4 regions of the Telluria sp. ZB4P34 genome follow, and region 1 is predicted to be linked to each of the others. Evidence: predicted binding sites of a transcription regulator. Region 1 holds the regulator's gene; each other region holds the start of a gene.

The links. Region 1 encodes LexA, which represses DNA repair genes until DNA is damaged. Its sites were predicted from a motif close to ACTGTATNNNNATACAGT; they were not measured.
Region 2: a site for LexA is predicted at 3,660-3,677, ahead of recA (recombinase RecA). Genes of this name have one in related genera too.
Region 3: a site for LexA is predicted at 4,040-4,057, ahead of AC56KL_RS05455 (VRR-NUC domain-containing protein). Genes of this name have one in related genera too.
Region 4: a site for LexA is predicted at 1,866-1,883, ahead of AC56KL_RS21775 (putative DNA modification/repair radical SAM protein). Genes of this name have one in related genera too.

What each region holds. Positions count from the first base shown of each region.
Region 1 covers NZ_JCASIF010000001.1:803,850-809,333, forward strand. Annotated here, with positions in the region: gene AC56KL_RS03580 (replicative DNA helicase) at 1-168, opposite strand, end outside; gene rplI (50S ribosomal protein L9) at 301-753, opposite strand; gene rpsR (30S ribosomal protein S18) at 790-1,080, opposite strand; gene priB (primosomal replication protein N) at 1,130-1,420, opposite strand; gene rpsF (30S ribosomal protein S6) at 1,460-1,849, opposite strand; gene lexA (transcriptional repressor LexA) at 2,146-2,778, shown strand; gene AC56KL_RS03610 (tetratricopeptide repeat protein) at 2,841-3,608, opposite strand; gene AC56KL_RS03615 (cystathionine gamma-synthase family protein) at 3,905-5,158, opposite strand; gene purF (amidophosphoribosyltransferase) at 5,169-5,484, opposite strand, start outside.
Region 2 covers NZ_JCASIF010000008.1:153,425-158,908, forward strand. Annotated here, with positions in the region: gene sucC (ADP-forming succinate--CoA ligase subunit beta) at 1-802, opposite strand, end outside; gene AC56KL_RS14960 (DUF2889 domain-containing protein) at 875-1,450, opposite strand; gene recX (recombination regulator RecX) at 2,005-2,463, opposite strand; gene recA (recombinase RecA) at 2,471-3,553, opposite strand; gene AC56KL_RS14975 (response regulator) at 3,790-4,491, shown strand; gene AC56KL_RS14980 (sensor histidine kinase) at 4,488-5,484, shown strand, end outside.
Region 3 covers NZ_JCASIF010000002.1:212,870-218,353, reverse strand. Annotated here, with positions in the region: gene AC56KL_RS05465 (LytR/AlgR family response regulator transcription factor) at 1-110, shown strand, start outside; gene AC56KL_RS05460 (ATP-dependent DNA helicase) at 107-2,302, opposite strand; gene AC56KL_RS05455 (VRR-NUC domain-containing protein) at 2,374-4,026, opposite strand; gene AC56KL_RS05450 (hypothetical protein) at 4,128-4,940, opposite strand; partial or broken gene AC56KL_RS05445 (AAA family ATPase) at 5,036-5,484, shown strand, end outside.
Region 4 covers NZ_JCASIF010000022.1:13,805-19,288, reverse strand. Annotated here, with positions in the region: gene AC56KL_RS21780 (M16 family metallopeptidase) at 1-1,732, shown strand, start outside; gene AC56KL_RS21775 (putative DNA modification/repair radical SAM protein) at 1,896-3,125, shown strand; gene AC56KL_RS21770 (UdgX family uracil-DNA binding protein) at 3,122-4,615, shown strand; gene AC56KL_RS21765 (TraB/GumN family protein) at 4,739-5,484, shown strand, end outside.

The sequences.
Region 1 (5,484 bases):
GATGATGCGGTGGTCGTAGCGGTAGAAATCGTCCGCGTTCATGAAGTCGGCGATGCGGTCCCACGCGGCATTATCGCGCAGCAGGCCGCCGATGACGGACTGTTCTGCTTCGATGGAATGCGGCGGGATGCGCAGGGAGTCGACTTGCGGATCGGCTGGGGAATTCATGGCGGGCATTATACCTTCTCCTGTCATACGGCTGTCATAAATGACCGGTTTTTCAGGACGTAAAAAAAGCCGGGCAAGCCCGGCTTTTCGTTTTTACAACAGAAGCTTAGTGCAGCTCCCCTGGTGCATTCATCAAGCAGCTTCGCCGACGACGGCGATGGTGATTTCCGAGACGACGTCGGTGTGCAGCGCGACGGCGACCGGGAATTCGCCGGTGGTCTTCAGCGGGCCGGTCGGCATGCGAACCTGCGCCTTTTCGACCGGGAAGCCTTGCTTGCTCAGGGCTTCGGCGATGTCGAAGTTGGTGACCGAACCGAACAGACGGCCGTCCACGCCCGCCTTCTGGGCGATGGTGACGGTCATGCCGCTCAGCTTCTCGCCTTGCGCCTGGGCAGCCGACAGCTTTGCAGCTGCTGCTTTTTCCAGTTCGGCGCGCTTGACTTCGAACTCGGCCACGGCAGCCTGGGTGGCGCGGCGCGCCATCTTTTGCGGGATCAGGAAGTTACGTGCGTAACCGTCCTTGACCTTGACCACGTCGCCCAGGTTGCCGACGTTAACAACTTTTTCCAAAAGGATAATTTGCATTTTTTTCTCCAGAAGTTCTGATCTGTTCGCCGCGGATTAACCGTGGTGCAGGTCGGTGTACGGCAGCAGCGCGAGGTAGCGTGCGCGCTTGATGGCGGTGTCGACCTGGCGCTGGTAGTGCGCCTTGGTACCGGTCAGACGTGCCGGCATGATCTTGCCGTTTTCCTGGACGAAGTCCTTCAGGGTGTCGACGTCTTTGTAATCGACCTGTTCCACGTTTGCAGCGGTGAAGCGGCAGAACTTCTTGCGCTTGAACAGCGGATTCTGCTGCTTGCGCTTGAGTTTTTCTTTAGCTTTGTTTTTGTCGAACTTTTTACCGAATGCCATTTTTGAGGCTCCTGTATCTGTAATCTAAATTGGCCGTGTCGCTGGGCGACTATGCGGCACTGAAATCAACGATGTGAAACACCAAGGCTTTGCTGTTGCGGCCTTTCCTTGCAAGGAATCCTTCGAAGCGGTAAGCGGCGCCGAGTTCGGCGCTGGCGACCTTGCCTGAAATCTCGCCCGCGGCCAGCGCGGGAAGCTCAAACTCGACCAGCCTTGCCACCCCTGCTTCCTGCTGCTGCGAACTGTGCTGCAGCATTGCGCCCACGATGGGAACGCCGGCCGGGGTAAAACGCAGTACGTCTCGCTCCGCGATGGTCGCGATGAGCTGGAACCGGTTCACTGCGCTGTGTCGCTTCTTGCTGAATTCCTCAGGAAAACCTTAGGCAGCGGCGGCGGCCGGGGCAGGGGCTGCTGCTTCTGCGCGGTGGCTCTTGGCTGCGTCTTCGCGCTGGACCGACTTCATCATCGGCGACGGTGCGGTTTCGGCCTTCTTCATCTTGACGGTCAGGTGACGCAGGACGGCATCGTTGAACTTGAATGCGGTTTCCAGCTCGACCAGGGTCTCGTTGTCGCACTCGATGTTCATGCAGATGTAGTGGGCTTTCGGCAGCTTCTGGATCTGGTAAGCCATCTGGCGACGGCCCCAGTCTTCCACGCGATGGATGTTACCGCCGCGGCTGCTCACCGTGGCCTTGTAACGCTCAATCATCGCCGGGACTTGCTCGCTCTGGTCCGGGTGGACGATAAAAACGATTTCATAATGACGCATGCAACACTCCTTAAGGACGTTTAAACAAATGCCCACCTCGGCGTCAAGACGAGTGTGGGAAGGGGTAAGCCGAACATTATAGCCGGAAAAATGTGCAGTTGGGAAGGTGGAGCGTGTTTGCGAAGCCAGATGAGCCGGCATGAAGCAAGGAATGATGCGTGCATCCCGCCACAGTTACGTCCATCGGAACCGCATTGCACAAATTTTTCACACTTTTCCCGTGTTTGCCCTTGCGTATATCAGAATACTGTACAAAAATACAGTCTGCTCTTACAACCATTTGCCGTAAAACATCCATGCTCAAGCTCACCCCAAGGCAAGAACAGATCCTTAACCTGATCAAGGAAGCGATCGAGAACACCGGTTTCCCGCCGACCCGCGCCGAAATCGCGGCCGAGCTGGGCTTCAAGTCGGCCAATGCGGCCGAGGAGCACCTGCAGGCGCTGGCGCGCAAGGGCGCGATCGAGATCTCGCCCGGCACCTCGCGCGGCATCCGCCTCGTCGGCGCCTCGGTCGAACAGGTCCCGATGCCGCCGCCGAACCTGATGATGTCGCTGCCGCTGGTCGGCCGCGTCGCCGCCGGTTCACCGATCCTGGCCCAGGAACACGTGGAAGCCACCTATTCCGTCGATGCGGCCATGTTCTCGGCGCGGCCGGACTTCCTGCTGAAGGTCAAGGGCTGGTCGATGCGCGACGCCGGCATTTGCGACGGCGACTTCCTGGCGGTGAAGAAGATCGACAGCGCCAAGAACGGCCAGATCGTGGTGGCACGGCTGGGCGAGGAAGTGACGGTCAAGCGCTACCGCAAGACCGGCAACCTGGTCGAGCTGCTGCCGGAAAATCCCGATTTCAAGGTGATCCAGGTGAGCCCGGAAGACGAGTTCGCACTGGAAGGCCTGGCCGTCGGCCTGATGCGCAGCTGGCACTAAGGCTCGCACTCAGGCTGGACTGCGGCCGGTGCGGGCTTACCCGCGCCGCGCCGCCAGGCGGCTTATTGGATCTTCTTGTCCGCCCAGTAGGAGTCTTTCTTGGCGGACTTTACCATCTTGTTGTGCTCTTCCACGTAGGCCTCGGTCGCCGAGCGCCACGCCGCGAAGTCGGCCAGCACCAGCTTCGAGCTCACCTTCGCTTCCTCGCTCAGGTTTTCCTGCAGTTGCGCGAGGTAGGCCGTTGACTTCTCGACCTCTTCCTTGTTCATCAGCTTCTGGATGTCGGCAGGGATGCGCTTGGTCAGGGGCATTGCCTCGTTCAGGTTGGTGACGAACTTGTTGTAGCACTGCTGCCACACGCCCACCGCCGCACCGATGCGGTCGATGTCCGCGTTGACCTTCGACATCGCGGGGATCCGCGGCGCCACGCAACGGAATTCGCCCGACTTCAGGTCTTCGCCGTCGTAGCCGCTGATCCAGTAGTCGATCTCTTTCCTGCGCTTGAGGCGCTGGTCCATCAGTTCCAGCGAAGCGGCGGCTACCTTGTTGCCCTTCGCAGCCGCCTTCCTGAACAGCGCCTCGGCCTTGGCTTCGTCGACCTGCCCTGCTTCGCCGTACCAGTACATCTGGCCCAGCGCCTGTTGCGCCTCGGGATTACCGGCATTGGCCAGCTTGGTATAGATCTTCAGCGCCGCCGGGTAGTCCTTTTTCTGGAACAGGGCGTTGGCATCTTCCAGCTCGCCGGCATAGGCGGCGCCGCACAGCAGCAGGGATGCAAGGAACAGCTTGGTCTTCATGGGCGGATCGAGGAGGTGAAAAAGAAATCCCATGATAGCGGCAATCCGGGGCCCGGCTCAACCGCTGAAACAAAAAGCGTGGCACGCTTCTCGTAGGGCGGGCGGCTACACCCCGGAGGCCGGTACACCCGCGGCGTGAACGCCGCCCGCGCGTTCAACTCACATTCGAGCTGAGGCGCAGCTCAAACACTGTCTGAACGCGCTGGCGGCGGTGACGCCAGCGCTGATCCAGCGCACGGGTGGAGCCGCCCACCCTACGAAACAGCAAGCCCGCGGTAGCCGCCATGAAAACGGCAACCCGGATCTGCCCTTGTCCGCAGTGCGTATCGTCAGGCGTCGAGCGCCTGGCGGAAGTCCGCCAGCAGGTCCTCGGTATCCTCGATGCCCACCGACACCCGGATCAGCGACTCGGCGATACCCATGCTGGCGCGCCGCTCCGCCCCCATCTCGAAGAAGATCGTGTGCGCCACCGGGATCACCAGGGTGCGGGTGTCGCCCAGGTTGCTGGCCGGGATGCCGAGCTGCAGTCGGTTGAGGTAGTCGAAGGGGTCGATGGAATCGACCAGCTCGAAGCTCATCAGGGAACCGGCGCTGCGGAACAGTTCCTTCACGATGCCGTGTTGCGGATGCGAAGCCAGGCCCGGATAGTGGACCGCCGCCACCCTGTCGTCGGCTTCCAGCATCTGCGCCAGCGCCAGCGCGTTGGCGCTGGTGCGCTCCATGCGCAGCGCCAGCGTCTCCGCGCCCACGGCGATGTGGTGCGCCGCTTCCGGCCCGAGGGCCGCGCCGAAGTCGCGCAGGGCCTTGGCGCGCAGCTGGGCCAGGCCCTGGGCGCTTGGGGCCTGCTTGCGGAAGTTGGGCGCGATATGCGGGTAGGCGCTCCAGTCGAACAGGCCGGTATCGGTCAGGGCGCCGCCCAGGGCGATGCCGTGACCGCCGATCGATTTGGTCAGCGAATTCACTACCAGGCCCGCCCCGACCGACTTCGGGCGGAACAGCCAGGGCGTGGTCATGGTGTTGTCGACCACGTAGAGGATGCCGCGCTCGCGGCACAGCTGTCCGATGCGGGCCAGGTCGGCGACCTGGGTGCGCGGGTTGGCGATGGTTTCGACGAACACCATGCGCGTGTCCGGTTTCAAGGCCGCCTCGACGTTCCGGACATCCGTCGCGTCGACGAAATCGACGGCCACGCCCTGCCCCGCCACGGTCTGCCACAGGCTGTTGGTGTTCCCGAACAGGAAGGAGGACGAGACGATGTGGTCGCCCGCGCGCAGCAGGGCCTGGAACAGCGCGCCGATGGCGCCCATGCCGGTCGCGAAACAGATCGTGCCGACGCCGTCTTCCATCCTGGTGATCTTGTCTTCCAGCGCAGCGACGGTCGGGTTGCCCTGGCGGCCGTAGCGGAAGCCCGGCTCCTTGCCCTGGAACACGCTGGCCAGCTGGCGCGCGTCGCCGTAGCCGAAGGCCACCGAGGTGTGCACCGGCTTGTGCAGCGAGCCCTGCTCGATGCTCTTCCTGCGGTCGTTGTGCAGGATCGTGGTCGTGAAACCGTAGGAGGCCGGCTTGCGATGCGCTTCGCTCATGCTCTCGCCCTTATTCCGCAGTCGCCGGCGTGTTCAGGTTGAGCTGGGTGCGCACCGGATCCTCGACCTGGTTCTTCTTCGGGTTGTGGCGCGCGGTTTCCTGGCGGTCCAGGTATTCCGGGGTCACGTCGCCCGTCACGTACACGCCGTCGAAGCAGGACGCCTCGAAGTTCTTCAGCGCCGGATTCACGTCCGAGATCGCCTTCTTCAGCGCATCCACGTCCTGGTAGACCAGGCGGTCGGCCGTGATTTCCTTGCACACTTCGTCGACGGTGCGGCCGTGCGCGATCAGCTCGTCGCGGGTCGGCATGTCGATGCCGTACACG
Region 2 (5,484 bases), on a different contig from region 1:
GGCCGGCGCCGTTCACCAGGCAGCCGATGTTGCCGTCGAGCGAAATGTAAGCCAGGTCGAACTTCGATGCTTCGACTTCCGCCGGATCTTCTTCGTCCAGGTCGCGATAGGCGACGATTTCCGGGTGACGGAACAGGGCGTTCGAGTCGAAGTTGAACTTGGCGTCCAGCGCGATGACCTTGCCCGAACCGGTCAGGATCAGCGGGTTGATTTCGGCCAGCGATGCGTCGGTTTCCCAGTACGCCTTGTACAGGCCCTGCAGGTTGGTGCGGGCGTCGGCGACCGACGCTTCCGGCACGCCGATCTTGCGGGCGATGTCGTCTGCCTGCTCATCGGTCAGGCCGACCGACGGTTCGATCACGACGTTGTGGATTTTTTCCGGGTTGCTGTGCGCGACTTCTTCGATGTCCATGCCGCCTTCCGACGAGGCCATCAGCACGACCTTCTGGCTGACGCGGTCGGTCACCAGGGAAACATACAGTTCCTTCTTGATGTCGGCGCCTTCTTCGATCAGCAGGCGGCGCACTTTCTGGCCTTCCGGGCTGGTCTGGTGGGTGATCAGCTGCATGCCCATGATCTGGTCGGCGTATTCCTTGACCTGTTCCAGCGACTTGGCAACCTTGACGCCGCCGCCTTTACCGCGGCCACCGGCGTGGATCTGCGCCTTGACGACCCAGACCGGGCCGCCCAGCTCTTCAGCGGCCTTGACGGCCTCTTCCACCGTCATGCACGGAATACCGCGCGGAACGGTCACTCCGAACTTTCGGAGGATCTCTTTGCCCTGATACTCATGGATTTTCATGCTGGCTTCCCTTCTTTTCTATGTACTGAATGAGAAATACGGTTAACTTACAAAAATGACAAACAGCGAATCCTAACCCGACACGGCTTTGATCGACCAGCGGGGATAGTAGGTGGCCACAGTCGGTCCGTCGCTGCGCAGCGCATGGCAACGGTCGAGCTCGAACGGCCGTTCGGACGAGTCAGGATTGACATTCGCGTCGGCGCCGCCGCGGGTGTCGAACTCGTCGTCGGCAAAGGCCTGCAGCGCTGCAGTGGGCAGCACCTGGGCCAATTCGGTGAGGTGGGTGCAGCCGAGCACGCCGGACAGGCGGTCTTTCAGGTGCAGCCGAAAATGCTTCATCAGCGACAGGCCGACCAGCTTTTTGTAAGCAGGGACGATCGTCTCGCAGAAACCGGGATAGGGAACGGCGTCGGACGCGGCTTCGGCGTCCACGATGGTCAGCGCGCGGTCGATGGTGACGCGCAGCTTGAGGTCGTGGACAGGCAGGCCACCGGGGCGGGTGCCGGAGCCGAGCTGGATGTCACGGGTTTTGACGTCGCGGATAATGGCGTCCAGATCCCACAAGCCATCGTCGCGCGCATAGGCTTCGACGGTGATGGCGCGCGTATGCCGGAGCGAGCGCGATACGGGAGGAGACAGGGGCATAAAAACCAATGCCGCTTGCGCGGCCGTTAGTGGTGCAGCCTTGTGCTTCATGCACGTTGACGTAGCTTCTACGACAACAACCGCTCATGCGGCGCTGCTTAAACCGTGAAAGTTTAGCACAGGGCGTTGGCGGTTGCACTGCAACAGAGGCCTTTTTGCCGCGGTGCAGCGACAAGAACCGGGATTTCTTGCCGAGTCGTCAAGCTTGCAGGCGGTTGGACGACTTCTGAGGGTGGCAAGACCAATCTTTGCTGCTGGGAAGAGAACGCCTCTAACGGACAGCGCCAGCGTGCAGCGCCATTATCCGTTGAGGAATATGCCGAAGCATATCGGAAATGACGCTCCACGCTGGCGCCGAAGCCATATCCTCGCTATATAAGAGGCGACGTCGTTACAGCCAGTGCTGCGCAGGTGCAGCAACAAGGAGGATGCAGCGAAGTGAAGCAGAGGGTACTGCGAAGGTGATACAACAGGCCTGCGGCCAAGCCTGGCATATCGTCGGAGCAAGCCTGGGGCCAGGCCGGCTCGTCAAGAACAGGCTGGAACCAGCCTGCTTACAGCTCGTCGTCGTCGGGAGCGCCCTGCATCGCGGTCCGTGCAGCGCGTTGGGAGAAACCACGCTGCAGCAGGAAACGCATCTGCTTGGCTCGCTCGGCCGCGTCGGCGGCGACGGTGCCGAACTTGCGCTGCCACACTTCGGAGGCACGCGCCGTCTCGCTGTCGGCAAGCGAGGCTTTGATGTCGTCCAAGGCTTCACCTTTGACGCCATGGCTTTGCAGCTCGGCCATGACGCGGCTGTTGCCAAAGCGCGCCGCCCGCCGGTTGATCAGCGATTCGGCAAAGCGTTCCTGCGACAGCCAGTTGTTCTTTTCAAGGAAATCCAGGAGGGCTTCCACGTCATCGCCCTCCTCGGCATAACGGGCCAGCTTGCGCCCCAGCTCGAGCCGGCTGTGCTCGCGCATCGACAGGTAGCGAAGCGCGCGCCCTTTCAGGCTTAGCTGGGGTGCAGGCATCGCTTACTTACTCGCCGACTGCCTTCAGCTTGTCCTTGCCGCTGTCTTCAACAGCAGCCAGGACCGGCGGCAGTTCGCGCACGCCCAGCGCAGCACGGACCTTGTTCTCGATTTCGCGTGCCAGTGCCGGACGGTCTTTCAGGAACTGACGGGCGTTGTCCTTGCCCTGGCCGATACGCTCACCGTTGTAGCTGTACCAGGAACCAGACTTCTCGACGACCTTGTTGTCGGCGCCCAGGTCCAGGATTTCGCCTTCGCGCGAGGTGCCTTCTCCATACAGGATGTCGAAGTGGGCTTCCTTGAACGGCGGCGCGATCTTGTTCTTGACGACCTTGACCTTGGTTTCGTTACCGATCACTTCGTCACCCGACTTGATCGAACCGGTACGGCGGATGTCCAGGCGCACGGAGGCGTAGAACTTCAGCGCGTTACCGCCGGTCGTGGTTTCCGGGCTGCCGAACATCACGCCGATCTTCATACGGATCTGGTTGATGAAGATGACCAGCGTGTTGGTGCGGTTGATCGAACCGGTCAGCTTGCGCAGCGCCTGCGACATCAGTCGCGCCTGCAGGCCCGGCAGCGAATCGCCCATGTCGCCTTCGATCTCGGCACGCGGGGTCAGCGCCGCCACCGAGTCGATGACCACCAGGTCGACCGAACCCGAACGCACCAGGGCGTCGGTGATTTCGAGGGCCTGTTCGCCGGTGTCCGGCTGCGAGATCAGCAGCTCGTCCAGCTTGATGCCCAGCTTCTGCGCATAGGTCACGTCGAGCGCGTGCTCGGCGTCGATGAAGGCGCAGGTGCCGCCCAGCTTCTGCATCTGGGCGATGGTCTGCAGCGTCAGGGTGGTTTTACCCGACGATTCCGGACCGTAGATCTCGACGATACGACCGCGCGGCAGGCCACCGACGCCCAGCGCGATGTCCAGGCCCAGCGAGCCGGTGGAAACAGTCTGCACTTCCTCGACCGGCATGTTGGCATCCATACGCATGACCGAGCCCTTGCCGAACTGCTTTTCGATTTGCGCCAGGGCGGCTGCCAGCGCTTTGCCCTTTTCGGCAACGTTCAATGCGATTTTTTTGTCGTCCATGGTGTACTTTCAGCTGTGGAGTAGGCAAGGTAGGGGCGCTACCGCTAAAATCAAGAGAACCACTGTATAAAAATCCAGGTGTTCCCACAAGCGAAATCAAGCCACTACTGTATATAAATCCAGTGGTTTAGGCAAGCGAAAAAAGTCGCGGTGTTGTTATCTATGAGGCTCGCATTGTTGCGATAAATCAAACACAATACGGCCTGTTGATGGTTTAACGTTTTACAGGTGTCCCCATGCGAATTCTGCTCGCCGAAGATGATAGCGTACTTGCCGACGGACTCACGCGTTCCCTGCGCCAGTCCGGCTACGCCATCGATTGCGTGAAAAACGGCCAGGACGCCGACACCGCCCTGTCCACCCAGGAGTTCGACCTCCTCATTCTCGACCTCGGCCTGCCCAGGCTGTCCGGGCTGGAAGTGCTGCGCCGCCTGCGTGCGCGGTCCTCGCTGCTGCCGGTGCTGATCCTCACCGCGGCCGATTCGGTCGAGCAGCGGGTCGAGGGCCTCGACCTGGGGGCCGACGACTACATGGCCAAGCCCTTCGCGCTGTCCGAGCTGGAAGCGCGGGTGCGCGCCCTCACCCGGCGCGGCGCCGGCGGCGGTCCCGCTGTGGTGCGTCACGGCCCGCTGGTCTACGACCAGGTCGGCCGCAGCGCCTACATCAACGACCAGATGCTCGATTTGTCGGCGCGCGAGCTCGGCCTGCTGGAAGTGCTGCTGGCGCGCACCGGGCGCCTGGTCTCCAAGGAGCAGCTGGTGGATCACCTGTGCGAATGGGGCGAGGAAGTCTCGAACAACGCCATCGAGGTGTACGTGCACCGCCTGCGCAAGAAGATCGAGGTCGGCGGCGTGCGCATCGCCACCGTGCGCGGCCTCGGCTACTGCCTCGAAAAATTCTCCGACGCGCCGCGCGCGCCGGCGCCAGAGCACAAGTGAACGAACGCGACGCCGGGCTTGCCGACGCGCCTGCGGGCGCCGGGCAGGACGCGGCCCTGCCGTACGGGGCGGCCGGCTACCGTCCCTACGTTCCGCCCAACCCGGAACCGGACGAGAACATCCGCCACTCGCTGTTCGGCGAGATCCTCGACTGGATGCTGGCCCCGCTGCTGCTGCTGTGGCCGATGAGCATCGCGATCACCTACCTGGTGGCGAAGTCGATCGCCAACCAGCCCTTCGACGACGCCCTGGAAGACCGCGTTACCGTGCTGTCGCAGCAGATCCGCACGGTGGAAGGCCGGCCCGTGGTGCAACTGCCCGGCAGCGCCCGCGACGTGCTGCGCGCCGACGACGTCGACAGCGTCTATTTCCAGATCAGCGGACCCGACGGCGCGCACATCGACGGCGACCGCGACCTGCCGCGCCCGGGTCTCGGTAAAGGCGCCGGCGACGGCGCCGACGATCCGGACGGGCGCATGCGTGGCGGCGCCGTGGCGTTCCGTAACGACAGCATCCACGGCACGCCGGTGCGCATCGCCTATTCCTGGGTCAACCTCGACCCGCTGCACGAAGGCAGCCGCCCGGCCGGACCGGGCGGCGCGCCGGCCCTGGTGCAGGTGGCGGAAACGCTCGACAAGCGCGCCCACCTCGCCAACGAGATCATCAAGGGCGTGATCCTGCCCCAGTTCATCATCCTGCCCGTCATCCTGGCCCTGGTCTGGTTCGCCCTGTCGCGCGGCCTCTCGCCGCTGGCCGAGCTGCAGGAACGCATCCGCGCGCGTCCGCAGGACGACCTGTCGCCGATCGACCCGCGCCAGGTGCCGGAAGAGATCTCGCCGCTGGTCGGCTCGTTCAACGACATGCTCGAACGCCTGGCCCAGACCGTCGAGATGCAGAAGCGCTTCATCGCCGACGCCGCGCACCAGATGAAGACGCCGCTGGCCGGCATGCGCATGCAGTCCGAGCTCGCCCTGCGCCAGGTCGACCCGGGCG
Region 3 (5,484 bases), on a different contig from region 1:
CGCGCATCGAGCCGGCCAGCAAGGACAATTACTGTGCGGTGCTGAAGGACGGGACCAGGCTGCCGATCAGCCGCAGCGGCTACCAGAAGGTGCGCGAGCTGATGCGCTAGGAGCGGCTGTCCACGTCCCACCAGCGGGGCAGCAGGGCGCGCACCTCGGAGCGTGCGAAGCGATCGTCGATCAGCCATACCACGCCCCGGTCCTGCTCGGTGCGGATCACCCGCCCGGCTGCCTGCACCACCTTCTGCATGCCGGGATACAGGTAGGTGTAGTCATAGCCGGCGCCGAACATGGCCCCCATCCGCTCGCGCAGCTGTTCGTTCACCGGATTCACCTGCGGCAGGCCGAGCGTCGCAACGAACGCGCCGATCAGGCGCTCGCCCGGCAGGTCGATGCCTTCCCCGAACGAGCCGCCCAGCACCGCGAAGCCGATGCCGCGCCCGCCCGGTGCGAAGCGCGCCAGGAAAGCCGCCCGTTCCGGCTCGCTCATGCGCCGCTCCTGGCGCCAGGCGGGCACTTCCGGATGATGCTGTTCCAGCCGCGCCAGCACCTGTTCCAGGTAGTCGAAGCTGCTGAAGAAGGCCAGGTAGTTGCCGGGGCGCGCCGCGTACTGGCGTGCGATCAGGTCGGCGATCGGCCCCAGCGACGCGGCGCGCTGCTGGTAGCGTGTCGAGATGCCGTGGGCGACGTGGACCTCGAGCTGGCTGGCGCTGAAGGGTGAGGCGACGTCGGCCCAGGCGGTGCCGGGGGGCATGCCGAGCAGATCGCAGAAATAATGCCAGGGACTCAGAGTAGCCGAGAACAGCGTCACCGAACGGGCCAGCGCGAAGCGTGGGGCAAGGAAGGGCGCCGGCACCACATTGCGGATGCTGATGGTCGAGTCCTTGACGCCTGCGCGGGTCAGGTCGCACAGCGAATGCTCGCCGAAGGTGTCGGCCAGGCGCAGGAAACCCAGGGCGTCGAAATGGAAGCGCTGCAGCTCCGGGTCGAGCGGGCCGGGGAATTCCACCAGGAAGTCGTTGACGGTACTGGTGGCGTGCTGCAGCGCGTCCAGCAGCTTGCCCGGCAGCTCCGGCAAGACCTGGTAGGGAGCAGCCGGCAGCGGCGCCTCCCTGTCGGCGCCGCTCCAGGCGCGTCCGACCCGCTCCAGGGCTTTCTTGACGGGCGCAGGCGCATTGGCGCGGGCGGCGCGCAGCTGGCCGCGTTCCAGCTCCGCGCTGTACATCGAACGCGCGCGCGAGACCATGTTGTGGGCCTCGTCGACCAGCACGCTGGTCTTCCAGCCCCGTTCCAGCGCCAGCGCATACAGCATGGCGCTGCCGTCGAAATAGTAGTTGTAGTCGCCGACCACCATGTCGGCCCAGCGCGCCATTTCGCTGCCGAGGTAGTAGGGGCAGACATCGTGGGCGAGTCCGACGTCGCGCAGGGCGTCGCGATCCAGCAGGGCCACCTGGCTGGCTGCGGCGCGGGCGGCCGGCAGGCGGTCATAGAAGCCCTTTGCAAGCGGGCAGGCGTCGCCCTGGCAGGCCTTGTCAGGATGTTCGCAGACCTTGTCGCGCGCGGTCAGCTCGAGCACGCGCAGCGGGACCGTGCGGCCGGCGCCGAGGCTGGCGGCGGCATCCAGCGCGAGCCGGCGGCCCGGCGTCTTGGCGGCCAGGAAGAAGACCTTGTCGAGGCCTTCGCCCGGCATCGCCCTCAGGACGGGGAACAGGCTGCCGACGGACTTGCCGATGCCGGTCGGCGCCTGCGCCAGCAGGCAGCGTCCGCTGCTATTGGCGCGATAGATGTTTTCCGCGAGTTCGCGCTGGCCCGGACGGAAATGCGCGTGCGGAAAGCGCAGTGTGCCCAGGGCGAGGTCGCGCGCGGCGCGGTGCGCTGCTTCCTGCGCCGCCCAGCTGGAAAAGCGCTCGCACAATTCGGCGAACAGGGCCGCAAGCGCCGCGGCATCCCGGGTTTCGCGCAGCACGGTTTCCTCGCCGCTGCCGATGTTGTAATAGACCAGGGCCAGGTTCACCTGCTCCAGTCCGAGCTGGCTGCACAGCAGGTGGCCATAGACCCGCACCTGGGCCCAGTGCAGGTGCCGGTGGTTGTCGGGGATCGATGAAAACATGCCGCGGTGGGTCTTGATCTCTTCGATCAGGTTCTGGTCCGGGTCGTAGCCGTCGGCGCGCCCGCGCACCTGCAGCTCGCCCCAGCTGCCGTCCAGCGACACCTCGGTGCGGTAATTGGGACCGCGCCGGCCGGTCACCACCGCGTGACCGGCAATGCCTTCCTGGGCGGTGGGCGAGGGCGTGAATCGCATGTCGAGGTCGCCCTCTTTGGCGGTGAACTCGCACAGTGCGCGCACCGCGACCGTGTAGGCCGGAGCCACGGTCAAGCAGCCTGCTCCCACTGCAGGTAGCACACCGACACCGGCATCCCATGCGCCGCGCAGTACTCGATCCAGCGCAGCTGGTTGTCTTGCAGGCGGTCGCCCGGTCCCTTCACCTCGATCATGGTATAGCGCCCCTCGGCCGGCCAGAACTGGATCAGGTCGGGAAAGCCCGTGTGGTTGGCCTGCACGTCCGCCATGATCCGTTCGCACCACTTGCGCAGGTGTTGCGGCGGGATGCAGGCCAGCGCCAGCTCCAGCAGCTCCTCGCTCAGGGCGCCCCAGTAGACGAAGGGAGAGGAGATGCCCGCTTTCTCGCGGTAGTGGGTACGGATGGTGTCGCGGTAGCTGCCGTCGTCGAGCTGCGCCAGGCAGGCATCGAACTCGGCCTTGCGGCGCAGGTGGAAGTCCGGGCTGTGCAGGTCGGCCGGGCCGCGGTGGAAGGGGTGGAAGAAGGCGCCGGGAATCGCCGCGAAGACGGCGCGCCAGCACAGCAGGCCGAACAGGGAATTCGCCAGCGCGTTCTCGACGTAGAACACGGGCGCGTCTTCGCTGGCCAGGTGGTCGCGCACCACGCCCTCGACCCAGCGGTCCGTGCCCGACATCGGCATCGGGAGCGCCAGGTCGAGGCGCGCCACCTGCGGCTTGCGGGCCGCCAGCCTGGCGTGGCCGAGACGGCGCGCCAGGCGCGGCCCGATGCGCGTCAAATGCTGGCGCTCGGCCTCGCTCTCGGGCGCGGCCTGGGCTTCCAGAAACAGGGCGTACGCTTGATCGAAGCGTTCATGCTTCTCCATCACCCTGATGGCGCGCCCGCGCGCGCCGGGATAGCGGCAGCGCGCATAGACGGCATGGGCATTGTCCCAGTCCTTCAGCTTCTCGAAGCCCTGGCCGATCCGGAACAGCAGCTTCTCGCGCCGGCCGGCCAGCCAGTCGTTGTCGAAGACGTGGGCGGGCAGGTCGCGCAGCACTTCGTCGAGCGGCTCGCCGGCGTAGAAGCGTTCCTTGCAGCCGTGCAGGAGGATGTAGTGCTCGACATCGGCGCGCGAACGAAAACCGCGCGAGGCCTGCGAGATCTCGACCTGCTCGAAGCGGAACATGCCGAGGTCGGACAGCACGAATTCGGTCCAGTCCTGGGCCAGGTTGCCGAAGAAGATCAGGCGCAGGCGGTCGCACAGCGGCTTGACGCCGATGCGCAGGGCCAGGTCGCCGCAATCGCGGTACCAGTGTGAGAAGGGGCGGCTGTCGGCGAACCCTGCGCGCAGCGCTTCCAGCTGCTCGGCCTTGCGCGCGTTCTTTTGCTGTAGCAGGTGCGGGCCGAAGGCCGCGGCGATCTCGGGCTTGGACAGCAGGTCGAACAGCTCGTCGAGGCAGATCACCGGGTCGGTTTCGATCCAGCCGGTAGCGAGCAGGTGGCGCGAGGCCTCGCGCGGACAGCCGATTTCCCCGTACACCAGCTTGCTGGCGCGGAACAGCTTCCCCTTGCGCATGACCATGCGGACGAACAGCGCGCGTGCATTCTGCGGCAGCGTGGGGAAGGTGGCCAGGAAAGCCAGCTCCTCATCGACGAGCAGGTCGCGATAGCGTTCGCCGATCCAATCGAGGACACGCTGAAAGTTGTCCAGATAATAAAACTCGTTTTCCAGAACCCTGATCATGTGCTGAGGCCTTACTGTGCTTATGTACAGTATAGCCGCACGACCGATCAATGGCCCAGCAGTATCCCGAATTTTCGCGGGCCTGCGGACTTTTCGCCACGCTACTTGCGGTCCGGACGCGCCCGGCACGAATCGTTCGGACACAGCAGCTCGGTCATCTGCGAGCCTTCCGGCGCGTGGCCGTTGGCATGCACGATGACGGCAGAGATGAGGGCCACGTCGGCGTCGACCGGCGCTTCGGCGCCCCTGGCCGGGGTGACCCCGCGCTGGGCCTTCGGCTGGAGCGGCCGGACGGCGCTCTTCGCGGCCAGCGCCGGCTTCGGCCGGGCCGGCGTGATGGCCTGGCGGGGGGCGGGCTTCACCGGAACGGCCGCCGCCCGCGTTGGCGGCTCGGCCCTGGCCGGCGACCGCGCCGGGGCCTGGGCCGCAGGCACGGGGACCCGCACCGGGGGCAGCGGCTTCGCCGCGGCCTGGGCCGGCTTGCGCGCCGGCTCCAGCATGCGCAGCGGCGGCACGCCCTCGCTTGCGGACGGCTGGTCGACGATGACGGCGGCGCTGGCGTGCCCGGGCTCCAGCGTTTCGGGCGAGGCGGCCAGCGCGACCTGCCACAGCGGGGCTTGCGCGCCGGATGCGGCCAGCGCGGGCTGGGCGGAGGCCTGCTGCTGCGCCGGCTTGCCGGCCTGCGCCAGCACCATGTCCTGCCCGTCGGTGCGCCGGCCGTCGTTGTTGGCCGCCAGCCAGGCCAGCGCGCCGGTGAGCGCCAGTGCGACCACGCCGCCCGCGCCGTACCAGGCCCGCCTGGCGCTTGATGCGCCGCCCTTGCGCTTGCGGGTGGGCTCGCGCTCGAGCATCGCCAGGATGCTGTCCTCGCCGCTGGTCGTGGGCCGGCGCGGCGACATCAGGTTCGGACGCATGGACGTGGATTGATTTTCATCTGTAGGCCGCACGGCATACCTCCTAAGATTGGTTCTCCTGCTTCTGATTAGAAACAATCTTGGAGGAAGCGATGCTGATTTTCCAGGTGTTCGACAAGGGCGTGCTGGACGACGCGGAAGGGCGCCAGATCGACTTCCGCAACACGATCATCATCCTGACCTCGAACGTCGGCTCGAGCCAGATGATGGGCGCCTGCCTGAACAAGCCGCTGGGCGAGGTGCCGACGCCGGACCAGCTGGCCGAGCTGATCCGCCCGCAGCTCATGAAGCACTTCAAGCCGGCCTTCCTCGGGCGCCTGGCGGTGGTGCCGTTCTACCCGATCCGCGACGAGGTGCTCGTCAATATCATCCGGCTCAAGCTGGATCGCATCAAGGCGCGCGTGATGGACAACCACCGCGCCCGCTTCGAGTACGACGACGCGCTGGTGTCGGCGGTGCTGAGCCGCTGCACCGAAGTCGATTCCGGTGCGCGCAACGTCGACAACATCCTGAACGGCACGCTGCTGCCCGAGATCGCCGACAG
Region 4 (5,484 bases), on a different contig from region 1:
CCTGTCCGTCACCGTCAAGCCGGGCGTCGATCCGGCGGAAGTGGAACGCGAGATGGAGCGCGTGGTGGCCGAGCTGCTCGAGAAAGGTCCGCTTGAATCGGAGCTCAAGCGCGTGAAGACCCGCGACCTGGCCGATTTCGCACGCAGCCTGGAGCGCGTGGGCGGGATGGGCGGCCGCAACGACGTGCTGGCCGAGAGCGAGACCTACGGCGGCAAGCCGGACGCCTACCTCGACCGCCTCGAGCTGTTCGCCACCAGCACCCCGGCGGACGTCAAGGCGGCGAGCAACCGCTGGCTGCGCGCCAACCACTACACGATGACCGTGCGTCCGGCCGCCAAGCTGGCCGCCACCAAGTCGACGCTCGACCGCAAGAAGCTGCCCGCGCTCGGCGATGCGCCGGACGTCAAGTTCCCGACCCTGCAGCGCGCCCAGCTCAAGAACGGCCTGAAGGTCGTGCTGCTCGAGCGCCACACGGCGCCGATCGTCAATGTCTCGCTGGCGGTCGACGCCGGCGCGGCCTCGGATACCACCGCCAAGGCCGGCGCCGCCTCGCTGGCGCTGGACCTGCTGGACAAGGGCACCAGGACGCGCGACGCCTTCGCCCTGTCCGACGCCCTGGAAAACCTGGGTGCGCGCCTGTACACCGGCACGAGCCAGGACCAGTCACTGGTGCGCCTGCAGGCGACCAGCGCCAACCTGGCGCCGTCGCTCAACCTGATGGCCGAAGCCGCCCTGAACCCGAGCTTCCCGCAAGACCAGTTCGCGTTGTCGAAGGGCCGCCGCATCGCCGGCATCGCCCAGGAAAAGGCCCAGCCGAACAGCCTGGCCCTGCGCCTGGTGCCGGCCGTGCTGTACGGCGCCGACCACGCGTATGGCAAGCCGGCCTCCGGCTTCGAAGGCAGCGTGCAGGGCCTGACCCGCGACGACCTGATGGCATGGCACAGCACCTGGTTCAAGCCGGGCAGCGCCACCATCGTCGTCGCCGGCGACACCACCATGGACAAGCTGCTGCCGGCGCTGGAAGCGAGCTTCGGCAAGTGGCAGCAGGGCACCGCTCCCGCCAAGCAGATGGCCACCGTGCCGGCCACCCGCGGCAAGCGCGTGATCCTGGTCGACAAGCCCGATGCGCCGCAGTCGACCATCGTCGCGACTCACGTCTCGCAGGCCTACGGCCAGCCGGAAGACCTGGCGATGGAGCCGGTGATCACCAACTTCGGCGGCATGGCGACTTCGCGCCTGAACCGCAACCTGCGCCTGGACAAGCACTGGAGCTACGGCACCAGCGCGCGCCTGTCGGAAGTGCGCGGCCAGCGACCCTTCATCATCGTCGCGCCGGTACAGACCGACAAGACGATCGAGGCGATGCGCGAAGTGCAGAAGGAGCTGCGTGGCGTGGCGGGCGAACGTCCGCTGGCCGGCAAGGAGTACGAGAGCATCATGCGCAGTATGACGGCGCGCCTGCCGGGCCGCTACTCGACCCTCGCGGCGCTGGAGTCGGCCGGACTGGAGACCGTGAACCTGGGGCTGGCGGACGATTACTGGAGCAAGTACGCGTCGAACGTGCGCGCCCTGACTCCGGAGCAGCTGGCAGCCGCATCGAGCAAGTTCATCAAGCCGGACGAGGCGGTGTGGATGGTGATCGGCGACCTGCGCAAGATCGAGGCGGGTGTGCGCTCGCTCGGTTGGGGCGAGGTGACCGTGGTGGATGCGGACGGCAAGCCCTTGCGTTGATCCCCCGCTGATGTTGCGGTAATGGAAAGCCCGGTCCGTTGACCGGGCTTTTTTTCATGTCGTCCCACCTTTGAACCGCTCCCGGGCGCGTACGCTTGACCCTTCCGGCCTGCACCCACGCGCGCGATAGTATACTGTATGCCTATACAGTTCAAGGCGTGCGATGGAACTCAACGACAAACTGGAAATCCTGGCCGACGCCGCGAAATACGATGCGTCCTGCGCCAGCAGTGGCGCGCCCAAGCGTTCGTCCGAGGACAAGGACGGCTTCGGCGCCACCACCGGCATGGGCATCTGCCACAGCTACACCCCGGATGGCCGCTGCGTCTCGCTGCTCAAGATCCTGCTCACCAACTTCTGCATCTACGACTGCCAGTACTGCATCAACCGCCGCAGCTCGAACGTGCCGCGCGCCCGCTTCTCGGTCGAGGAAGTGGTGAAGCTCACCCATGATTTCTACGTCCGCAACTACATCGACGGCCTGTTCCTGAGCTCGGGCATCATCCAGTCGGCCGACTACACCATGGAGCAGCTCGTGGCCGTGGCGCGCCAGCTGCGCGAGGTGCACAAGTTCCGCGGCTACATCCACCTCAAGACCATTCCCGACGCAGACCCGCTCCTCATCGAGGAGGCGGGCCGCTGGGCCGATCGCCTGTCGGTGAACATCGAGCTGCCCACCCACGACAGCGTGACCCGCCTGGCGCCGGAAAAGAACGTCCACACCATCAAGCTGGCGATGGGTTCCATTCGCCGCAAGCTCGACGAAAAGCTCGAAGAACCGAAGGCGCCCAGCTTCGCACCGGCCGGCCAGAGCACGCAGATGATCGTCGGCGCTGACGCCAGCGACGACCACACCATCCTCAACACCGCCGAGACGCTCTACGGCAGCTACAAGCTCAAGCGCGTGTACTACTCGGCCTTCAGCCCGATCCCGCAGAGCCCGAAGAGCGTGCCGCTGGCGCCCCCGCCGCTGCTGCGCGAGCACCGCCTGTACCAGGCCGATTTCCTCCTGCGCGGTTATGGCTTCACTGCCGGGGAACTGATGCCGCAGTCCGGCAACCTGGCGCTCGACGTCGACCCCAAGCTGGGCTGGGCCCTGTCCAACCGCGAGCATTTTCCGATGGACCTGAACCGCGCCGACGAAACCATGATCGCGCGCGTGCCGGGCATCGGCCTCCGCAACGCCAGGCGCATCGTGGAGCTACGCCGCATCCGCCGCATCCGCTGGGAAGACCTGTCGCGCCTGCGCTGCAGCATGAAGAAGCTGGCGCCCTTCATCGTCACGTCCGACTACAAGCCGGTGCAAGGCGCGGCCAGTTCCCACATCCTGCGGCGCCACCTGGCCGACGCGCCCGAGCAGATGAACCTGTGGCCGGAATTGCAGGCGGCATGAGTACCTCACCTGCAGCAGCCGTCGCCGGCGGCCGGCCGCTGCAGGTGACCGGCTTCGCCGAATGGCGCGAGGCGGCGCGCGCACTGTTGCGGGCCGGGGTGCCGCCCGAGACGGCGAACTTGGTCACACTCGAAGGTGGCAACCTGTTCTCGGGTGCGCCCCCTGCGGCTGGGCAGGACGTTCATGGCGGCATCCCATCGCAACAAGCGCCATCGCCAGGCCCCGTCCTGCGCGTCCCGCGTGCGCTGATGGACATGCTGCAGAAGGCGGCCTGTTTCCGCGCCCCGGACCGCTGGGCTTTTCTCTACCGCGTGCTGTGGCGCTGGACGCATGGCGAGCATGACGTGCAGTCGCCCGCCGATCCGGACGGCAGCCGCCTGCACGGCATGGTCAAGGCAGTGCGCCGCGAGGAGCACGACATGCATGCCTACATCCGTTTCCGCGAGCGTCCGCCTGAAGCAGGCGACCCGCGCTTCGTCGCCTGGTTCGAGCCGCGCCACGACGTGCTGCCCCAGGTGGCCGAACACTTCGTTGCCCGCATGGGCAAGGTCAGCTGGATGATCGCGACGCCCGAGGCCAGCGTGCTATGGGACGGCCACATGCTGCACAATGCCGGCCCCCTGATGTCGAGCGCGGCCGAACTGGATGACGCCGGCGAAGCACTCTGGCTCACCTACTACCGCAGCATTTTCAACCCGGCGCGCGTCAACGCCCAGCTGATGCAGAGCCACATCCCGTCGCGCTTCTGGAAGAACCTGCCGGAAGGCGCGATCGTCCCGTCGCTGGTGAGCCAGGCCGAACTCGGCGCGCGCAAGATCGGGCAGGTGCAGGCGGTTGGGCGCAAGAGCGGCGCGACGATCCCGATCAGCGCCGAGGCGGCCCAGCCGGACCGCGAGCAGCCCTCGAAGCTGGACGAATGCCGGCGCTGCGAGCTGTGGCAGTACGCCACCCAGGCCGTGCCCGGAGAGGGGACGAAGCACGCCGCCATCATGGTGGTCGGCGAGCAGCCCGGCGACCAGGAAGACCTGGCCGGCCAGCCCTTCGTCGGCCCGGCCGGCAAGCTGCTCGACCAGGTGTTCGCCCAGGCCGGGGTGGACCGCAAGGCCATCTACCTCACGAACGCGGTCAAGCACTTCAAGTGGGAACCGCGCGGCAATCGCCGCCTGCACAAGACGCCGGTGCAGCGCGAGATCGAAGCCTGCCACTACTGGCTGGAGAAGGAGCTGGCGGCCGTGCAGCCGAAGGTGATCGTGGCCATGGGCGCGACGGCCCTGAAGTCCGTGATGCGCAAGGGGACGGTGGCGCTGAAGGACTTCCTCGGCAAGCCGGTCCGCATCGACGGCTGCTGGCTGGTCACCATCTACCACCCCTCCTATGTGCTGCGGGTGCCCGACGAAGCGTCGAAGCAGGAAGCCTTGTCGGTCATGATGAAAGGCCTGAAACTGGCGCACGAACTGCTCGAGCGGCCGGACCTGCCTGAGCCGGAGTGAAATCCGCGCAGCGCATGCATACGCGATGCCGCGCGCATGAAATCGCGCTCACTGCTCATCCTTAAGTCTTCGTTCATATTGCAGAGCTAAGCTTGACGGACAACCAACAACCAAGGATGTCCGATGCTGAAACCCGCGATCCTCCCGGCCCTGTGCCTGGCCTTGCTCTGCCAGTTTGCCCTCACCACGACAGCGTTTGCCCAGTCCAGCGACGCGGCGCCGGCCTCGGAAACGGCCGAGGCGCCGCCGGCGGCGCCGGAACAGATCCTGGTCGTCGGCCAGAAACCCGGCCCCGGCATGTGGAAGGTATCGAAGGACGAGCACGTTCTGTGGATCTTCGGCACCTACTCGCCGCTGCCGGTCAAGATGGACTGGCGTTCGCACGAGGTCGAAGCCGTCATCGGCCGTTCGCAGGAGTACCTGGCGCCGCCGGTCACCAAAGTGGAAGCGTCCTACTTCCAGATGGCGCTGGCGCTGCCCAGCCTCATCGGCGTCAACAAGAACCCGGACGACGCCACGCTGCGCGACGTGCTTCCCGCCGAGGTGTACGCGCGCTGGCTGCCGCTCAAGGAAAAATACCTACCCAAGAACAAGGAACGCGACCGGCCGATCTTCGTGGCCAACGAACTGTTCCAGGCTGCGATGAAGCAGGCCGGCCTGACCACCAGCACCGATGTACGCAAGCAGGTCGAGAAGATCGTCGACCAGAAGAAGCTCAAGGTGACCAGAACGGTCAGTGAAGTAAAGGTGGATAACCCGCGCCAGCTGATCAAGGATTTCAAGAAGTCGCCGCTCGACGACGTGGCCTGCTTCTCTTCCACCCTGAAGCGCCTGGAAACCGACATCGACGCGATGCGCGTGCGCGCCAA